2 regions of the Lysinibacillus sp. NPDC094403 genome follow, and region 2 is predicted to be linked to the other one. Evidence: riboswitches for the same ligand, from Rfam matches in the RefSeq annotation. Region 2 holds a riboswitch; the other holds the start of a gene.

Region 1 (10,012 bases), 760 kb from region 2:
TCATAGATAAATGTTTTATACGTATAACGGAGGATGAATATTATGGAAGTTGCTGACACTAGAACTGTGCAGGTAGAAAATATCTTGATTGCACATCATTTCTTAAAGGATGTAGTGGTACACACGCCGCTACAAAAAAATGACTATTTATCCGAGAAATACGGAGCTAATATTTATTTTAAACGCGAAGACCTACAGCATGTACGCTCATTCAAACTTCGTGGTGCCTATTATAAGATTAAAAAAATTGAAGAAGAGGCTCGTAAATTTGGCGTTGTTTGTGCAAGTGCGGGTAATCATGCCCAAGGTGTTGCCTATGCCTGTGCGCAATTGAAAATTCAAGCAAGTATTTTTATGCCTCAAACAACACCTAAGCAAAAAATTGACCAAGTGCGTATGTTTGGTCGTGATTATGTGGAAATTATTTTAGCTGGTGATACCTTTGATGATTCTGCAGAAAGTGCATTTGCTTATTGTGATGAGCACGATAAAATCTTTATTCACCCATTTGATGATTTTGATGTTATTGCTGGTCAAGGAACGGTCGCTGTTGAAATTATGAATGACATGGAGGAACCGATTGATTATGTATTTGGTAGTATCGGTGGCGGTGGCTTAATGTCAGGTGTTTCTGCCTACGTGAAAAACCTTTCCCCTACTAGTAAAATTATCGGTGTAGAGCCTGCTGGGGCCGGCAGTATGAAGGCTGCATTTGCAGAAGGCGGTGCAGTGGCACTTGATTGGATTGACAAATTCGTAGATGGCGCTGCAGTAAAATGCGTCGGTAATCACACATATGATGTTTGCCGTCGCTACTTAGACGACATCGTACTAGTACCAGAAGGAAAAGTATGTACTACGATTTTAGATCTTTACAATAAACACGCCATTATCGCAGAGCCTGCTGGAGCATTATCGGTAGCAGCACTCGACTCTTATAAAGAGGAGATTAAAGGCAAGTCAGTCGTAGTCATCATTAGTGGTGGTAATAATGACATCGGACGTATGCAGGAAATTAAAGAAAAATCTTTAATTCACGAAGGCTTACTATACTACTTCATCGTAAGCTTCCCACAGCGTGCAGGCGCGCTTCGCCAATTCCTAACAAGCGTTGTAGGACCGAATGATGACATTACTACCTTCGAATATACAAAGAAAAACAACAAAGAAAGTGGTCCTGCCTTAGTTGGTATCGAACTTGGTAATCGTGAAGACTACGAAGGATTACTAGCACGTATGAATGAATTCGGCTTCAAATACAAAGAAGTAAACAACGACATTCAATTATTCGGCTTACTAGTCTAATACAAAGGGTCACACTTGCTATGTAAGTGTGGCTTTTTTAGGTTTATCGGAATAAATTTGTGTTTTATCGGAACAATCTTGAGATTTATCGGAACAATTTCGGATTTTATCGGAATGTTTCATCAATTTATCGGAACATTTTAGAAAATACAGTCTATCTGACCGCATTGATAGACTATACTATTTAATAATATACTTCCGATTCTTCTTTGCACCTACTTCTTGAAGCTGTAATGATTTCAATATTTTATATACCGTTTTAGTACAAGAAATGCCGAAGAAGTCTTGAAATAAACTATTGGATATACATTCTCCATACATATAACGGTAATCTTTCAGCGCATTATTGAAAGATTGATTATCTACCTCACCACAATCCTCACACCGCCACTTACCTTGACGATATTGCATAACAAATCGATAATCGCACTTAGAGCATAATACACCTTTCTTTAGTTCATCCATCTTCATATCCAGTGTCCATTGTGTAGGTTTATGCATCTTTAGAATATGTTTTGAGAGTTCTCTTAAAACTTTTTCACTTAAATAGACTTGTTGATGTTGCTTGAACAGCTGCTCCATCCTTTCAACCAAACCACTCACATGAATAATCGGTTGCACAGACAAACTTGGCGTCATAATCATATTCGGATTTGCAGAAACGATCATATAAACAATAGGTATATGACAGCCAGCCTTTTGAAAAATCTGATGTAAAAACCTAGAATGTCGCTTCACCTGATCAAAGGGATTTCTAAAGCCATCTACTTTGCCATCAGAAGTAATTCGAATAAATTGATGATTATCTTCCATATATTCGACACGGCCCACGATATTTTTAATTTCCACTATTAAAACAAAATTTCTCGACATATATAATGTATCCATTTGATGTATTGCTCCACCTTCAGCTTTAAGCTGTACATCATGCAATAAATAATGCGTATGCTCCAAATAGATTTCTTGCCATTCCTGATCTACTCTTTGCTCACCTGCATACCCTGCTCTTGTTCTATTTAGCATTTCTTGATAGTAAGTAGACTTTGGGTGAGATTTCGGCAACCTCCTTTCAATCATTTCTAATGTGATTTGCTTCGATGAAACTTCACGTTTTTTCAGTAGCATATTTTCACCTCCTTTAGCTAGATTATAATGCACTTTATCGAAAGAGTTTGCTTGTTTATCGAGCAACTTTTGATTGTTTATCGAGCAACTTTATTGATTTATCGACCAACTTTTTTTATTTATCACCCAACTTCTAAAAAATATCGACATCTAGCAGAAAAACGCCCATACCTATGTATGAGCGCTTCGTTATCATTATCCAAGTAGTGCACGGTCTGAGTTCATTTTCTCTCCGCGGATACGTTCGAACTCTGCCATCAAATCTGGGATGGTTAGTTCATGCTTGCGATCCTCGCCAACCTCTAAAATGATTTGACCTTTATCCATCATAATCAGTCGATTTCCTAAATCTAATGCTTGCTGCATATTGTGCGTGACCATCAATGTCGTTAAGCTGTCTTTCTCGACTAAATATTTCGTAATTCGTGTGATTAACTCTGCACGAGATGGGTCAAGTGCCGCCGTATGCTCGTCTAGCAATAAAATCGAAGGCTTCGTAAATGTTGCCATTAAAAGAGATAGCGCTTGACGCTCCCCTCCAGAAAGTAAGCCGACTTTTGCAGATAGGCGATTTTCTAGATTTAGGCCTAACATCTCCAACGATTCCTTGAAAAATTCTCGACGCTTTTTATCAACACCGATACGCAAGCCTCTACTCTTATTACGTGAGTAAGCTAACGCTAAGTTTTCCTCAATCGTCATTGTTGGTGCTGTACCAGCCATTGGGTCTTGGAACACGCGACCAATGTAGTAGGAGCGTTTGTATTCTGGTAAAGAAGTAACCTCATTTCCATCAATTGAAACTGTACCAAAGTCTGGTGTTAATGCGCCAGAAATCATATTCATCATTGTCGATTTACCAGCACCATTACTGCCGATAATTGTGACGAAATCCCCTGGCTTTAAGTGCAAATTAATTTCTGCAAGTGCAATTTTTTCATCAGGCGTACCTTCATTAAAAATCTTATTTATGCCGTTTAATTTAAGCAAGGCCTTTCCCTCCCTGCTCAACCGTCTTTACTTGCGTCCTCTCTGCAGCGCGCTTCACCTTACGTTTGCGTGCCTTACTCTTATTGATAAATTGAGGTAAAATCAACGCTATAATAACGATGATAGCTGTTATTAATTTCATATCTCCTGAATCAAGGAAATCTACTCGTAATGCTAATGCTAAAATAACGCGGTAAATGATAGCTCCCGCAATGACAGCGAAAGTTGTGCGCATAATCGTTTTTGTACCGAAGATTGCTTCGCCGATTATAACAGATGCAAGACCGATAACAATCATCCCAATCCCCATACTAACATCTGAGAACTTAGAGTATTGAGCGATTAAAGCTCCAGAAAAAGCGACAAGTGCGTTAGATAGTCCTAGCCCAAGAATAATCAATGTATCTGTATTAGCCGAGAAGCTACGAATCATACGCTTATTATCACCAGTTGCTCGAATAGCCAGGCCGACTTCTGTTTTTAAGAACCAATCTGCAAAGAACTTAATGATAATCGTAATGATTAATACTACGATCAACGTACTCCATGTTGAAGGTAGTTGCGTCTGAACGCCAATGCTTTTTAATAGATTATTTAATGCACTATCAATACCTAAATTACTCCAAAATGCTTGAAACTTTGAAAATAAAGTCTCTGAATTCAAAAGTGGAATATTCGGACGACCTATCGTATTTTCTACAGTTGACCCCATAATACGTAGGTTAATTGAATACAAAGCAATCATCATTAAAATCCCCGATAATAAAGGATTAATTTTCCCTTTTGTGTGAAGAATTCCTGTCATACATCCTGCAATAAATCCAGCAACAATTGCCACTAAAGTCGCTAAGATTGGGTGGTAGCCAAGCAGAATCATCGTTGCTGCAGTAGCCGCCCCTGTTACAAAGCTTCCATCAACCGTTAAATCCGGAAAATCTAACACGCGGAATGTTAAATACACACCAAGCGCCATAATTGCATAGATGATTCCTTGCTCCATCGCGCCAAATATTGCTAAAAACATAGTTGAATCATCTCCTATTAATTTCTTAAACTAATTTTCTTATTAAAAATTCTTACTTGAGCTCCATTCCTTTAAATGGAGCTCAAAATTAATAAAGTCCTTTGAAAGCCATATAAAATAGAATCTATTATTTTTAAGGTTTTAGCACGACGGCCTTTGATTTGCTAAAAAGAAGCTCAGTGCTATAATGGCTCATCACCAAAAGCTGGAGGTGATATTTATTAAAAAGTATTAAAGTTGATTGAAGTGGAGACTGGGCGACTCCTTGGGGATCAGCGTCACAGATGAGACCCTGGAGCGAGCATCGCGAGTGAAGCGGCTCATCGGACGCCCCCAGGAAAGCGCCCAGTCGGAACGGAAATCAACCTTACGTTATGATAATGAGCCAATTTAATAGGAATTTACACGAATTCTCCATCGATCCAAAACACTTTAAAAGTAGATAAAGCGGGGGCAGTTTTAGTTCTCCCCCGCTTCATTTCATAAGATGATATGTTAGGTCATTACTTTTCTAAAAGCTCTGCACCCCAAGAATCTTTAATTTCGATTCCTAAATCATCCGCTACTTTTTTATTTATTAATAGTTTTAGCTTTTGTGGGTATTGAGCTGGTATATCAGCAGGTTTTGCTTCACCTTTTAGAATCTTCACAGCCATTTGTCCCGCTTCATAACCGATGTCATAATATTCAAAACCATATGCAGCTAAGCCACCACGTGCTACAGAGTCAAGCTCTCCAACAACTAGTGGTAATTTATTAGAATTCGCTACATCAATGACAGACTCTAGAGCCGAAACTACTGTATTATCAGTAATGATATAGAATGCATCTGCTTTACCAATTAATGATTCAGCTGCTTGTCTTACATCTGCAGAAGTCGCCGCAGATGCTTCAACTACTGTTAGGCCTTGCTCGTCCATGACTTTTTTCACTTCTTTTATTTGTGCTACTGAGTTTTGTTCACCAGCGTTGTAAACCATACCTACTTTTTTCGCACCTAATTCCTTTAAGAATGCCACTGTTTTCGAAATAGTATCAGGATGTAAATCGATCGTTCCTGTTACATTTTTCCCTGGCTTCTCCATAGATTCAATGAGCTGTGCGCCAACAGCATCTGTTACAGAAGTGAAGACAATTGGAATATCACCAGTAGCTGTCGCTGCCGCCTGTGCAGATGGCGTAGAGTTAGCAAAGATTAAATCTACGTTCGCACTTACTAGATTGTTTGCAATCGTCGTGTTAAGGCTGTTATCTCCTTGCGCTATTTGTGGATCGTACTCAACTTTTAATCCTGAATCTTCAATTGCCTTTTTAAAGCCATCTGTTGCAGCATTTAAAGATGGATGCTCAACAATTTGAGTAATTCCGATTTTATATGTTTTGTCACCTGCATTGCCGCTCTCACTTGCATTCTTCGTTTCGTTCCCCTTCGAATCCGATGAACTAGAGCCACTGCTACCGCAAGCAGCAAGCATTAAAACTAACCCAAATAACAGGAACGAAAGCTTTTTTAAATTGCTTTTCACAAATAATCCCCCCGATATTATCTTTGATATTTATCACACTTTATCCAAGCGAAGTGTGAACGTATCGCTATATTATCGTTATTATCAAGGTTCGTCAACAACATTATGAATGTTCTGACTTTCGAATTCATCAAAATATTTTATCTTTTCATTCAATTTGTCGCTTTAAACCGCTAAACTACGCTGTTTTCACAAATCGATTTCTTTTTCTAACATAACAAAAATTTTTTTGACAATTTCGCGAAGTTATTTTTGATTTTTAAATAATTTATGGAAAACCAAAAAACCTGACATTCTTCATTAGAAATGTCAGGCCTTATAACAATTAGAATTATCTCTTGTTTTTTTAAGATATCTACTAACCAACCACTTTGAGGTAACGGGATATCTGGGAAGCATACGTACGTTTGGGCAACACCTTGAATTGCTGAATAAAAACAACCAGCGAGTGCTTTAGAATCACCCTCTCGTATTACTCCCTTAGCTTGACCCTCTTTTACTAAACTTTCAAATCCCTCAGATGCAGCAAGGTCTTTAGTAACTTGTTGAATAGTATCTGGTAAGTTACTTGCTATTTGCGTTTGAGCAACTAACATTAACAATTTTGCTGATAATGATTATAAATCCAATGTAAGCAATTATTCTAAAGCCTGACAAAACGATGCGATTTTTATGCATAATAAAAAGCCACACCTGGTTTTGTATGTGACTTACCTTTTCTACAGAAACGCTTCATTTCAGTCTCCTTTTTTACATTTAATGCATATGATGAAAATGAGACAGTGCTGTTCCCAAAAAGGAGGAATACCATGAATAACGATGAAAGGGATTTAAATCATCAACCTTCTTATTCAAAAGAGAATCAAAATGCAAAAATAGGAGATATTGACACAATCATTTCTAATCTTTGTGACAGTCTATTCGAATTCGCTCTAGATTTTGCCTTAAATGCCTTAGAATATACAAAAGACTTAGATGAAGAACTAGAATATACGGATGAATTTAAAAAGCAACTGGACGATTTAATTATTGAAATAGAAGAAATTAAAAATGTTTTAGATGAGTAGTTTCAAATCAGAAACCCTTACTACTTTCGCTCCAAGATATCTCAAATATTAATAAGCAGAGGTGTCAAAATGCAAAGCTTTCAAAATATGTGTACAAAATTTGCTCAGATTGCAAACGGAAAAGCTTCTATGGAACATGGAGTATGCTCAGTAAGACTTAATCGAAATCTTAATGTTATGATTCAAGGTCGCCCAAGTCGTAGTGCACTTCATGCTGGGATAACATTCGAATCACTCGATATATATGGAAATGCACTTAACTTAGGTGAAGTTGTAGTACTTCAAGAAGAATTAACTCCATTTGTTAAGGTACTTGCAGAAAATAATTTAATTATAAGTGCCGTTCATAATCACTGGATATATTCAGACCCAGCTATTTTATACGTTCACTTTCAATCAATAGAGCCCCCATTAATCTTTGTCCAAAAATTTGCTCAAGCTTTTAGTGTTTTAAAAAACTACTGATAACTACACTTGTTAAAAGAACTGCTTAGACAGTTTTTTTGATATGGTTGTACTTTCCTTTAGTGGTTGTTCATTCCATATGTAAAGAAGCAAGTGTACAAACCCCATTCTTATGGATTCAAAATTCAAATCCTGGTCACGCACACACCTATGAGCAACGAATAAGAGCTAAATATTGCAGTTAACACTATGAATTTCTGCGCTTTTTTTACTCGTGTCTATTTACAAATAAGCATGAACATTGATATGATTGCATTTGCTTTACGTGGTTCGTAACCATCCCACGCAAAAAAACTAAGGAGAAATGAATATGAAAGTAAAATTTTTAGCAACGAGTGGCATTATTGCAGCGCTCTACATTGCTGTTACATTATTAGTCGGATCATTTGGCTTTACAGAGGTGCAGTTCCGTCTATCCGAAATGTTTAACCATTTAGTTGCCTTTAACCCTCGTTTTGCCGTTGGAATTATTATTGGTGTATTTATCTCCAATATCTTTTCACCACTCGGTATCTACGATTTAATTTTTGGTGTTGGCCATTCGATGATTACCCTTGGGTTGCTCATTCTTATTTGTAAATTTGTTAAAAATATTTGGGCACGTTTAGTCATCAATACATTTTTATTTACATGCACCATGTTTATCATTGCATTTGAATTGAACCTAGCATTAGAATTACCATTCTTCTGGACATGGTTAACTGTTGCTGCAGGTGAATTTGTTGTTTTAGCAGTCGGTGCACCGATTATGTATATCTTGAATAAACGCTTAAACTTCAAAAATTTGATTTAACAGACGGATCTTATCGAGCCGTATTTAATAAAAAGAGGGCCGGTTATTCACCGTTCCTCTTTTTGTTGTATTGAATCGAAGAGGAAAAATCAATAACATAACATATGTTTTAATTCGAATATTTTTCATGTAAATAAGGTTTATTACCTAGCAAAAAGAGTGTTGCAATTAATAATTTTAAAAAATAATATGTTATTTTATTCCTTTTCATTCTCATCGCCTAATTTTCCAACATAATCAATCAAAGCATGAAGAAGTATTAGAGGTATAATGGAGTTCAATGCGATTGCAAGCATCCCGAACACAAAGCCAAAAATGGTTGTTCGAATGACACCGGATAAACTCTGATATGTATGCGCAAGACCAAATATTATTGAAGTACACAAAAGAACTAACCAAATTGACCATTCTGGAAATAGTGCGTTAAATGCAAATATAAGGAACCCACGGTAAATAATTTCTTCTGTGATACCCGCTGTCCATGCCACTTGATTCCAGATGACTTTGTCTTTCTTTGTAACAGGTAGTAACTCAGTAAACGTTATATGCTTCATTTGTTTTTGCTTCATTAATATCATCTTACTTTTAACATTATTACTTATAAAATATCCAATCGCGTAATATAAAAGCGATATACTATATAATAAACCTACCCCTATGACAATATATGTAACAATTGGTCCTAATGCTTTTGTGTTAATACTCGGCATTATTACGCGTAGTTCTTCTAAAGTAAGTTCAGAATTCGCCACTATTATTAAAATAAAAAGTGTTGGTAACCACAAACCTAGCATAACAATCTTATAATAGTGTATCCTGCTTGCTGGGTTAGTCAGAACACGTATTTTAAATCTTTGATATAACCAATAACCTATAATTGGTTCATATAAAAGAGTAAACCCAATGAATCCCCATAATAGTATGTTCATTTCGTTTTATACTCCTTTAGCATGTTCTCTATTTTTTCAATTAGCCATTCTTCCTCTTGTTTACTAAATGGTGACGAAAATAACATGCTATCCAACTGTATCTCCATTAGCTTTGGTTCTGTTAGTAACCGATTAAATAGTTCATGTGGCACTTGAGAAAAAAGCCCTTCGAGAATAGTATGTACTTCGGTATCGGTAAATTGATTCTTATAAGCTATTTTTAATTGATTTATAATGTTTATTAAATTTTCATCATAACGAACGTTGTTACCGTTTGATACAGCATAAATCTCGTCTACAACTTCATTTGGTAAATATTCCTTTAACCATCGCTGCTGAGATTCCATATGTAAATTATTTTGAATTAATGCAATAAATATCTCTGGTTCGATTACCTGATTTGATTGAGCTAACGAAATTGTGTATTCAAGTAGTTCAATATTCTTTTCAATTTCCACCAATTTACGGAGCATTTCCTCCTTTTGATACTTTAAAGACTCTGTTATGTCCCATTGTGATTGCCTCATTAGCTCTTGAATATCTTTTAAAGAATATCCTAACGTTTTTAATCCTGTTATTTTTTGCAGTGTAATTATATCTTCATTTTCATAAAATCTACGTCCCGTTTCAGAAATGTAAGATGGCTTTAACAAATTCATTTCATCATAATAGCGAAGAGTACGGATCGAGACACCTGTTTTCTTTGAAAATTGACCAATCGAATACATTTATATTTCTCCTTTTCTTTTAATACATTCATTATAGTTTCTAACGTAACGGTAGAATCA
Region 2 (10,012 bases):
ATATGCTCCGCCGTAACATGGCACATATGCAAAAATGGAGCTATAAACGTGGAAAAAGTGAGGTGCTTAGCTGGTATTTTTTATGGCATTTTAGCATTTGTTAGAATTGCGCCAAAGCTAAAAATCATTAATTTAGTAAATCAATATTCATTCGGGATGTTTTTGATTCATTGGCTTGTTCAGGAATATCTAGTCCCATATACAGCACAAATACCTTCAATCGTTCTTCAAGTACTTAAGCTATTTCTACCGAACTTGGTTGTCTGTATTTTCAATATAAAAAATTTCGTTCTTGCCTTATAGTGCTCATCTAATTGATAAGGCACACAGCAAAAAGCCATCTCAGTATTGAGATGGCTCAAATTTTAGGAAAAATAGCAGTTCAGATATTTGGAAATATTATATATTTTAGACGAAGGTAATCTCTGTTCCAAACTACCCGAAAAGTGCCAAGTCCCAGTTTTGCAGAAGAGGCATACTTTATTTCATTGATTTTCAACACTTCGAACCACCTCAGTAATGAGATGGTTCAAAGCCTTTACGTTTATCAAATCTTCGCGCAACGAAAACTAGCCCGTAAACAAGTGGTGTTGCTACAATGGACGCAAAAAATTTAAACAAATACTGTGTTATAAATAATGTCAGTAACACTTTCATTGGCATTATTCCATAAAAGGCTATCGTAATAAATAATGCCGTATCGATGAGTTGACTTAACATCGTAGACACATTGTTTCGAAGCCATAGCTTACCGTTTCCATGCTTTTCTTTGAATTTACTAAATATCACTACATCCAAATTAACACTGACCGAATAGGCTACAAGACTCGCAATAATGACACGCATACTGCCACCTAGAATTGTCTCAAACTCCTGCTGATGAGTAAAGGCTTGTGCAGGTGGTAGTGCAATGGCAATAGCGATAAAGCATGCTGCAAACACTTGTGCCATAAGTCCTGTTCTTACTGTACGACTGCCCGCTTCCTTGCCATATACCTCACAAATTACATCAATAAGAGGATAAGTAAAAATAATTAAAATCGCCGCAGCTGGAAGTATCATCCATCCACCTATACTAAACACTTTAACTGCTAAAACATTTGCTAAAATTAAAAAGCCTACAAACAGTCCATTTAAATAGTAAAGCATCAGCGATTATCCACCTTTTCAGGATACATATCATGGTTCATCAAACGATGCTCCGCCATTTTTTCATATTTTGTGCCTGGGCGACCATAGTTACACCAAGGATCTATGGACAAGCCACCACGCGGCGTAAACTTGCCCCATACTTCAATATAGCGCGGCTCGATCAGCTTTATTAAATCATTCATGATGATGTTAACACAATCCTCATGGAAGTCTCCGTGATTACGGAAGCTAAATAAATAGAGCTTTAATGATTTACTCTCTACTAGCTTTTTATCTGGAATAAAAGAAATATACATTGTCGCAAAGTCAGGCTGCCCTGTCATTGGACAAAGACTTGTAAATTCTGGGCAATTAAATTTCACAAAAAAATCGTTTTCAGTATGCAAATTATCAACCGCTTCAAGTATTTCTGGTGAATATTCAAATAAATACTTTGTATTTTGGTTACCAAGTAGTGTTAAATCCTGTAAGCCTTGTTCTTCATTTCTTCCTGTCATAAAAATGCCTCCTCAAGTTGTGAGAAGTCCATTACGCATTAAATCTAAAAAAAAATCGCCATATCCGCATTTTTGGGATATGGCGTAAATGACGTCATCCATAGTTTTTTATAGAGGGTATGCGCTATGAACCTCTTTCATATTCGCTTGCTATCTTAACTTAATGAATGCATTCAGTCAACTAAAATTTTTTATATAAAAAATTGACAAAAAAAACCTTATGTTATATGGTTAGTTACATAAGTAATTAACCGATTGACTAAGGAGGTGGATAGCGATTCATTCTTTAAATAATGAAAAACCCATTTTCCAGCAAATTCGTGAACGAATAGAGGATGCAATTCTAGATGGACAGCTACAACCCGAAGATCGCATTCCTTCTACAAATGAATTTGCAAAAGAATATCAAATTAATCCTGCAACAGCTGGAAAGGGTGTGAACGAATTAGTGGACAAAGGTGTAATTTATAAAAAACGCGGCGTGGGCATGTTTGTCAGTACTGATGCGCGCGGGATATTAATTGCAGAGCGTAAGGAAACCTTTTTCCAACAACATATAGAGCCATTGAAGAAAGAAGCAATACGATTAGGTATTTCAGATGTAGAATTACAAAATATGTTACAAAGGGGTTAACGTATGAAAATTGAAGTGAAAAATGTTAGTAAATCATATAGACATAAAGAAGCTTTAAAAAATATCTCTTTTACAATTGAAGGACCTAAAATCATTGGATTTTTGGGTCATAATGGCGCTGGTAAAACAACATTCTTAAATTTATTATCAGGACTCATCTCTACAACCAATGGGAACATTTCTGTCAATGGAGAGAATGTTTTCAATGTACCTTTAACTTTACGTGATATTTGCTTTGTTGCAGAGAGTGGAAACTTTCAAGAGGAGATGACAATTGCACAAACGTTAAAGGCTAATAGCTTCTTTTACCCAAAATGGGATGGCGATCTTGCTATGGAGCTACTGGAAGTCTTTGCTCTAAATCCAAAAGATAAGGTTCGCAGTTTATCAAAAGGAATGGTGTCTGCATTAGGCATTATTACAGGCTTTGCGAGTAATGCAGGGATTACGATCTTTGATGAGCCTTATATCGGACTTGATGTAGCTGCCCGAAATACTTTTTATGATTTATTAATTGAACAACAAACCGAAAATCCAAGACTTTTTATTTTGTCTACACATTTAATTGATGAGGCAAGTGAGCTATTTGAGGAAATACTTATTTTACACGAGGGACAATTACTGCTTCAGAAAACAACGGAGGAATGGCATGAGCATATTGTTGCAGTTAAAGGTGGTCCTGCTGATGTTGAACAGGCAATTAATGGTCTAAAGACTATTTATAAGCATACGTTTATGCAGGAGTTAACTGCAATTGTCTACGCTAATGGTCAATCCATCAACGGGCAGAATATTAAGCTTGAACGTGTTTCATTACAAGAAATGTTGGTGTATTTAAGTAAACAGCGGAAAGCGAGGACTATTTAATGAAAATAATAAAGGGTTGCTTTTATGTATTATTTCAAAGTTATAAAAAACAAATTATGACGTTTTGGTGCATATTATTTTCGATCATCCTATTGTCTGTATTCTTAAGTAAATTCTTTGGGCAAAATATTTCCATTGCCATCTCCGTTTCTATACCTGTTTATATCTTTTACGGTATAATGGCGGCAAAGCTACTAAATAAAACCTTGCCCTATTTTTTAAAACTGGGTTTAAGTCGCTTACAATATATGTTCAATGTAGGACTCTTTTTCATCTCGTGGAGCTTAATAGGTTCCTTCATAAGTACTTGTACACAAAAAATAATCCCTTACGTTTCTAACCTATTCATTATCCATCCTATTTTACTAATTGATAATTCTCCATCATTTTTGCGAATGATGACATTAGATACTGTTTTACTGCTCTTCTTCCTAACATCTGGTCTTTTATTGAATGTTGTCTTTTATCGCTTAGGAACTCTTGGCGGTTACAGTTTTATAGGGTTACTCGGCTTAATTCCGATTGTTACAATCATTTTCAAGTGGTATTCTCCTTTGTTTGACCTACTATCAAATATATCTACCTTTGCTCTATTAAGTAGTTTATTAGTTTTTAGTGCTTTCCTCTACTCTATCATAACAATGGCGATTCGAAATGCTTCTGTCAATCCAGCATAATTCTAGAGGCTATTCGGAATACTTTCAAAAAGAAAATGATGCCAAGCCCTCAATCAATTATGCCTCGGCATAATTGCGTCCAGAATCGGCTTTGTGCTTAGGCCTGCGTGAGGGCCGACACGATGTCGGTCATTTCGGTAATGCCACAGGACGTGGCGTTTTTTCCGATGCAGGTCAGTTAGCCGTTATCACATGGATGCGATGATTTTAGGCTAACATCCTTTATTAACTCCTTTCCGATTCCGTGACATCCGCCAGAGGCTTTAACTTCTTTCAGCGGGGTTTGAACACCCGCTGAAAGAAGTTAAAGGTCTTGGCATTTTTTATTAACTACGCTCATCTTCTTGCGTTGTATAGTCAATAGAGTTAGCAATGTCGACTAAAACTTCAGGTGTCACTTTATCCGAAACCCTTTTATCAATCCACAGCATATATTGCCAATCTCCTCTTTCAAAAGAAAGTACATTGAATCCTGAGATTTCCATATAGATTGAAGTCGTTCCATTTTTCAAGTCGAATGTCTTTACTATATTTCCCTTTTTAGATGGGAACTTAAACTGAATAGGTCGAACTGTTATTTTATAATGATGCTCAGGAAGTTGATTATTAATAAATGTAACTTCAAAAAAATCGTTCATATCACCATCTAGATTATTAAACCGACCAAAATGATGTGTAAAACTAATAGGAGGTACTCGAAGTGGTAGCTTTAGCCCTTGATGATAGTGCCGTTCAAAATCGTAGGCAGCTGTTTCAACCGTTTTATAGCCTATCTCAGGATAGATTTCTTCATAAGGACTGAGCGAATCATTTATATAGGCATCACTTGGTTGAGAAAATAACAAATAACAGGAACTTAAGCAGAGAGAAAAAATTCTGTCCATTTTATCACCTCAGTATCACTTTAAGTGTAGTTTTTCCCAACTCAATGAATTTATGTGTCAACTATTATTTATTCTTTTTTATCATTAAGAGTGAATTTAAAAAAAGCAATTGTTCGCACTAAATTCGAACAATTGCCTTATAAGTCTAAAAAAGTAAATGTGCAACTATTGCTGCGATTGGTAGTGAAATAATCGTACGCATTAAGAAAATAACAACTAGATCTAAAAATTTCAGTGGAATTTTTGTACCTAAAATAAGTCCACCGACTTCAGACATATAGATAAGCTGTGTAACAGAAACGACAGCAATCACAAATCGAGTAGTGTCAGCTTCAATTCCTGCTCCTAAAATTGAAGGTAAAAACATGTCAGCAAAGCCAACAACCATTGTTTGCGCTGCCTCAGCTGCTTCTGGTAAACCAAGCACTGTTAAAATAGGTTCAAACGGCTTTCCTAAAACTGCAAAAATATTAGTAAATTCAGCAAGCATTAAAGCAACCGTACCAAATGCCATAACAACCGGCGCTACACCAACCCATAAATCCAAAACATTTCTAATTCCATCTTTCAGAAATTGACGTGGGTCACGATTTGCATGCGCAACGGCTAAAGCATTTTCTAAGCCATGTGACACAGAATTATAACCTTCTGGTAATTCCTCACGCGATAAATCTACTGGTGTACCGTCGATATAAGTATCTTCTTTGTTAGCAAGCGGGAAAATTCGTGGCATAACTACCGCTAACACAAGACCACAAAGCACAACCGTTAAGTAATATGGAATAAAATAGCGTGACAAATGCACTGTATCTAATACTACGATACAGAATGTGATAGATACTACAGAGAAACTAGTTGCAATAATGGCAGACTCTTTTTTCGTGTAGTTCCCCATTTCATATTGCTTACTCGTCATAAGAACACCAATTGTTCCATCACCAACCCACGATGTAAGTGCATCAACCGATGAACGACCAGGGCTTTTAAAGAGCGGACGCATGATTTTTACCATCATCGTTCCGAAAAATTCAAGTAATCCGAAGTTTGTTAAAAATGGTAATAGTATTCCAGCAAATAAGAAAATCGTAAATAAAAATGTTACTAAACCACCGTCTGGGTTCATTAATAATCCACCAGTATTTTTATTATTAATCGCCGATGGTCCAAAATCAAAGACAACCATTGAGGCAAATACTAAACCGATGACTCTAATAATTGTCCAAAACCAATTTACATAAAATAATGTATATAAAATACTAGGCTCTTTTGTATTATTTCGTGGAATTAATTTGGCAATAAGTGATCCAATTGCCGAAATCGCAAACATAATTATAGTAAAATAACTAATAACCGGAGCAACAAAACCTGCTAGTAAACTTGCTAAAATAGCAATTGGAACTTTCCATCCATCTTCCGTTAAGACTGGTGTCATAAATAATAGGACACCAATAAGAGACGGAATTATGAAGAAAAAGTATGTAGAAGTAGGGTGTTTTTTCATAATTTAAAGCCTCATTTCTCTTGGTTTTTTCGAAGTTTTATACATCAAGCTTGTTAGTTATGTCCTTTAAAACCGCCAAGAAATGTATATCTGTACTTTAATCAGTGGGAATTTCTTTATTCTGCGAGATAAAGATAGAAAACGGATCAAATAAAAAAACACCCCTCTAAAAAGTAATAAAGGAATGCCCAAACACTACTTTTTTATAATTAACATCCGCAAAGCAAAATTTCTATTCATTAAATCATAGCTATAAAAATATCGTAAACCAACAATACATCGGTTAATTCTACAGCAAAATGAATTTTTATTCAATCTAAAAAAAATTGTTATTGTTAGTATTCTCTTCTAATTATCCGCATTTCTTCTTTGTATCATTACCTTTAAGACAAACGTAACTGCCGTTTCACTTACGTTACAAAAACACTTACTGAAAGAAGTTAAAGTTTAGTTAAACTCTACATTAAATCATACCTATTTTGATTGCCTAAGAGATTTAACCAGCCCTTAATAGGCATACAAATAGACCATACTGTCTTTCATCTCATATGTTAATTATGAACCACAACTTATCAAAACAGGAGGTTTTACCATGCATAGACGTATGCATCATCATCACCATGAAGGTCCACATTGTTGTCCACCACAAACATGCCCAACTCAATTTGATCCACCACATTTTTTACCGCCAGAGGAATTTGTTCGCACTAATTATATCCATACGGTCGTACCTCATGTACAACCAGCACATATTAAAACAGTTAACAAACATATAATTGATCATCAATATCATTTCCCTTGCACTGAGTGTGTAGTGGATGAATGTTGCGAAACTCATACACTTTGCGAGATGCCACCTGAGCCGTGCCATATGCCACATCACCATATGGGACACCATCACATGGGCCATCATCATATGGGTCATCATATGGGCCATCATATGGGTCACCATATGGGCCATCATATGTGCGATCCTATGGGTCATCATATGGGCCATCACATGGGCCATCATCATATGGGCTATTAATAGAAGAAAGCGATGGGGCTTTATGTCTTCCCTATCGCTTTCTTACTATTAGTGTAGATTAGAATCTCGTCATTAGTCCATTCTTGAATTGATACAAAGTTATGGGTCGATAAGATATTCTAATCCAGCAGCTCCAAATACTTTTAATGCATAACGCCCATTCGGTAATAGGGGCACACAAAAAAGCGTTGGAGCCTCACAGCTCCAACGCTTTTAAATTAGTACATTTTTAAATATTGATCGCGTTCCCATTGGTGTACTGTTGTACGATACATGTCAAACTCGATTTCTTTTGCCTCTTTAAAGTTTGCATAGATATGCTCACCTAAAGCTGATTGAGCTACTTCGTCCTGAGCAAGTAATGCTAAAGCATCGTCAAGTGCTGGTGGTAAGTTTGCGATACCATTCGCTTTACGCTCTTCATCAGACATTACGTAGATGTTACGGTTAATAGCAGCTGGTGGTGTTAAGTTGTGACGAATACCTTCAAGACCAGCTTCTAAAATAACAGCCATTGCTAAATATGGATTAGCAGATGGATCCACAGAACGTACTTCTACACGAGTTGAAAGACCACGTGCTGAAGGGATACGGATAAGTGGTGAACGATTTTGAGCTGACCATGCTACATAACATGGAGCTTCATAACCCGGTACAAGACGTTTATAAGAGTTAACTGTTGGGTTTGTCACAGCTGTGAAGCCTTGAACGTGAGCAAGGACACCTGCCATGAATTGCATTGCTGTTTCAGAAAGACCTAGTTCAGTAGATTCATCGTAGAATGCATTCTCTTTACCTTTAAATAATGAAACGTTGAAGTGCATACCAGAGCCAGCTTCACCGAATAATGGTTTTGGCATAAATGTAGCATGTAGACCGTGTTTACGAGCAATTGTTTTAACAACTAATTTGAACGTTTGGATATTGTCACAAGCTGTAATTGCGTCTGCATATTTAAAGTCAATTTCGTGTTGGCCAGGAGCTACCTCATGGTGAGATGCTTCAATTTCGAAGCCCATTTCTTCTAGTTCTAAAACGATATCACGACGGCAGTTTTCGCCAAGATCAGTTGGTGCTAAGTCGAAGTAACCACCGTGGTCGTTTACTTCTAATGTCGGTTCACCTTTTGCATCTAATTTAAATAAGAAGAATTCTGGCTCAGGTCCTAAATTGAAGCTTGAGAAGCCCATTTCTTCCATTTTCTTAAGGATACGTTTTAAATTGTTTCGTGGGTCACCAGCAAACGGCTCGCCTTTAGCAGTGTATACATCACAGATGAAACGTGCTACTTTCCCTTTTTCAGAAGTCCAAGGGAACACTACGAAAGAATCTAAGTCAGGATGTAAATACATATCTGATTCTTCAATACGTACGAAGCCTTCAATGGATGAGCCATCAAACATCATTTTGTTTTCTAGAGCTTTGTCTAATTGGCTTACAGGAATCTCAACATTTTTGATTGTGCCAAGAATATCCGTAAATTGTAGACGAATAAAGCTTACGTTTTTTTCTTCGATTAGACGTTTAATGTCCTCTTTTGTGTATTTACCCACAGTTTTCCACACTCCTATTAATTGTCTAGCTTATATCATTACCCTACCCTATTAATAAAGCAATTAACGATGTTACCTTTTATTAATAGAATCGAGATAAATCCCCACGACGGATGGATGATTTTTGCATGCGCTGCGCTTGACGCATTTCCTCTCGCATAACGCGACGTAATTCTTTGTCACTTAAATCTGGTTCATCTGTTGAAACAGGTTCATTCTTTTTAGCGAACAGCTTTTTAATTTTTGCCATGTTCATGCCCTGTTCCAAGTAATCTTTAATTTCCAACAATGTATCGACGTCATTTAATGAAAACATTCGACGATTGCCTTCTGTTCGGTGCGGCTCAATTAAATGGTGTTCTTCATAATAACGAATCTGACGTGCCGAAAGCTCGGTCAATTGCATTACAATATTCATAGATAATAACGGCATAGTTCGTCTAATTTCACGACTCATTTAATTCCCCTCCAATACCTGCTAATAATATAACGAAAAATTCACACTGTCAACCACTCATGTGAGGTTTCCTGACACGGAATAAAATATTTTTTTGAAATGATGAAAAATTGTAAAAAACTAAACTTAATATCCTAACATGTGGTTGATTTCTGTTCCGACTTTGCGTTTTCCTAGGGGCGTCGGGGCAACAAATGTTTTCTGTGCTTCTTCATTCAGTAGGTGTTAGCCCCACTGAAAGGGAACCACATCAGCATTCATTTCACCACCTTCAGAGGTAGGAGTCTTCTATTGAATGAAGATACATGGCATACGCTTTAACAAATGTCATCTTCATCTTTTCGTCCATAAATAAAAAACTATTCAAAATGGAAGTTTTGAATAGTTTTTCGTTACCTATTTTTGGATTTTTTGAACAGCACTACAAATAGCAAATTTTACGTGCTCATATGTTAATCCACCTTGAATAAATGCTGTAAATGGCGGACGAATAGGACCGTCTGCTGTAAGCTCAATACTTGAACCTTGAATAAAAGTTCCAGCTGCCATGATGACATCATCCTCATAGCCAGGCATGTACGCTGGCTCCGGTGCGTAATGCGCATTAATTGGTGAGTTTGCTTGAATTTCACGACAAAAAGCAATCATTTGTTCCGCGGTTTGGAAAGAAACCGATTGAATTAAATCCGTACGATTAGCATCATACCTTGGTGATGTATTCATACCAATCTCTCCTAGCATAGCAGCTGTGAAAATGGCACCT

The links. A riboswitch is a leader RNA that binds a small molecule or an ion and turns the genes downstream of it on or off. The one in region 2 is predicted to bind preQ1.
Region 1: it holds a riboswitch for preQ1, as region 2 does, so the genes downstream of both, ACQKMV_RS00220 (QueT transporter family protein) here and queF (preQ(1) synthase) in region 2, are expected to answer to the same signal.

Annotation. Positions count from the first base shown of each region.
Region 1 is NZ_JBNNTL010000001.1:47,458-57,469, reverse strand. It holds gene ilvA (threonine ammonia-lyase IlvA) at 43-1,305, shown strand; gene ACQKMV_RS00255 (nuclease-related domain-containing protein) at 1,486-2,430, opposite strand; gene ACQKMV_RS00250 (ABC transporter ATP-binding protein) at 2,626-3,420, opposite strand; gene ACQKMV_RS00245 (ABC transporter permease) at 3,413-4,444, opposite strand; gene ACQKMV_RS00240 (ABC transporter substrate-binding protein) at 4,948-5,970, opposite strand; gene ACQKMV_RS00235 (hypothetical protein) at 6,180-6,566, opposite strand; gene ACQKMV_RS00230 (hypothetical protein) at 6,780-7,037, shown strand; gene ACQKMV_RS00225 (DUF1259 domain-containing protein) at 7,107-7,502, shown strand; PreQ1 riboswitch class I at 7,762-7,806, shown strand; gene ACQKMV_RS00220 (QueT transporter family protein) at 7,813-8,295, shown strand; gene ACQKMV_RS00215 (CPBP family intramembrane glutamic endopeptidase) at 8,493-9,224, opposite strand; gene ACQKMV_RS00210 (MerR family transcriptional regulator) at 9,221-9,952, opposite strand.
Region 2 is NZ_JBNNTL010000001.1:806,184-816,195, reverse strand. It holds gene ACQKMV_RS03670 (hypothetical protein) at 49-303, shown strand; gene ACQKMV_RS03665 (queuosine precursor transporter) at 514-1,149, opposite strand; gene queF (preQ(1) synthase) at 1,149-1,649, opposite strand; PreQ1 riboswitch class I at 1,744-1,790, opposite strand; gene ACQKMV_RS03655 (GntR family transcriptional regulator) at 1,921-2,283, shown strand; gene ACQKMV_RS03650 (ABC transporter ATP-binding protein) at 2,287-3,150, shown strand; gene ACQKMV_RS03645 (hypothetical protein) at 3,150-3,827, shown strand; gene ACQKMV_RS03640 (hypothetical protein) at 4,154-4,711, opposite strand; gene ACQKMV_RS03635 (YjiH family protein) at 4,857-6,212, opposite strand; gene ACQKMV_RS03630 (hypothetical protein) at 6,805-7,239, shown strand; gene glnA (type I glutamate--ammonia ligase) at 7,458-8,792, opposite strand; gene ACQKMV_RS03620 (MerR family transcriptional regulator) at 8,875-9,249, opposite strand; gene ACQKMV_RS03615 (aminotransferase class I/II-fold pyridoxal phosphate-dependent enzyme) at 9,646-10,012, opposite strand, start outside.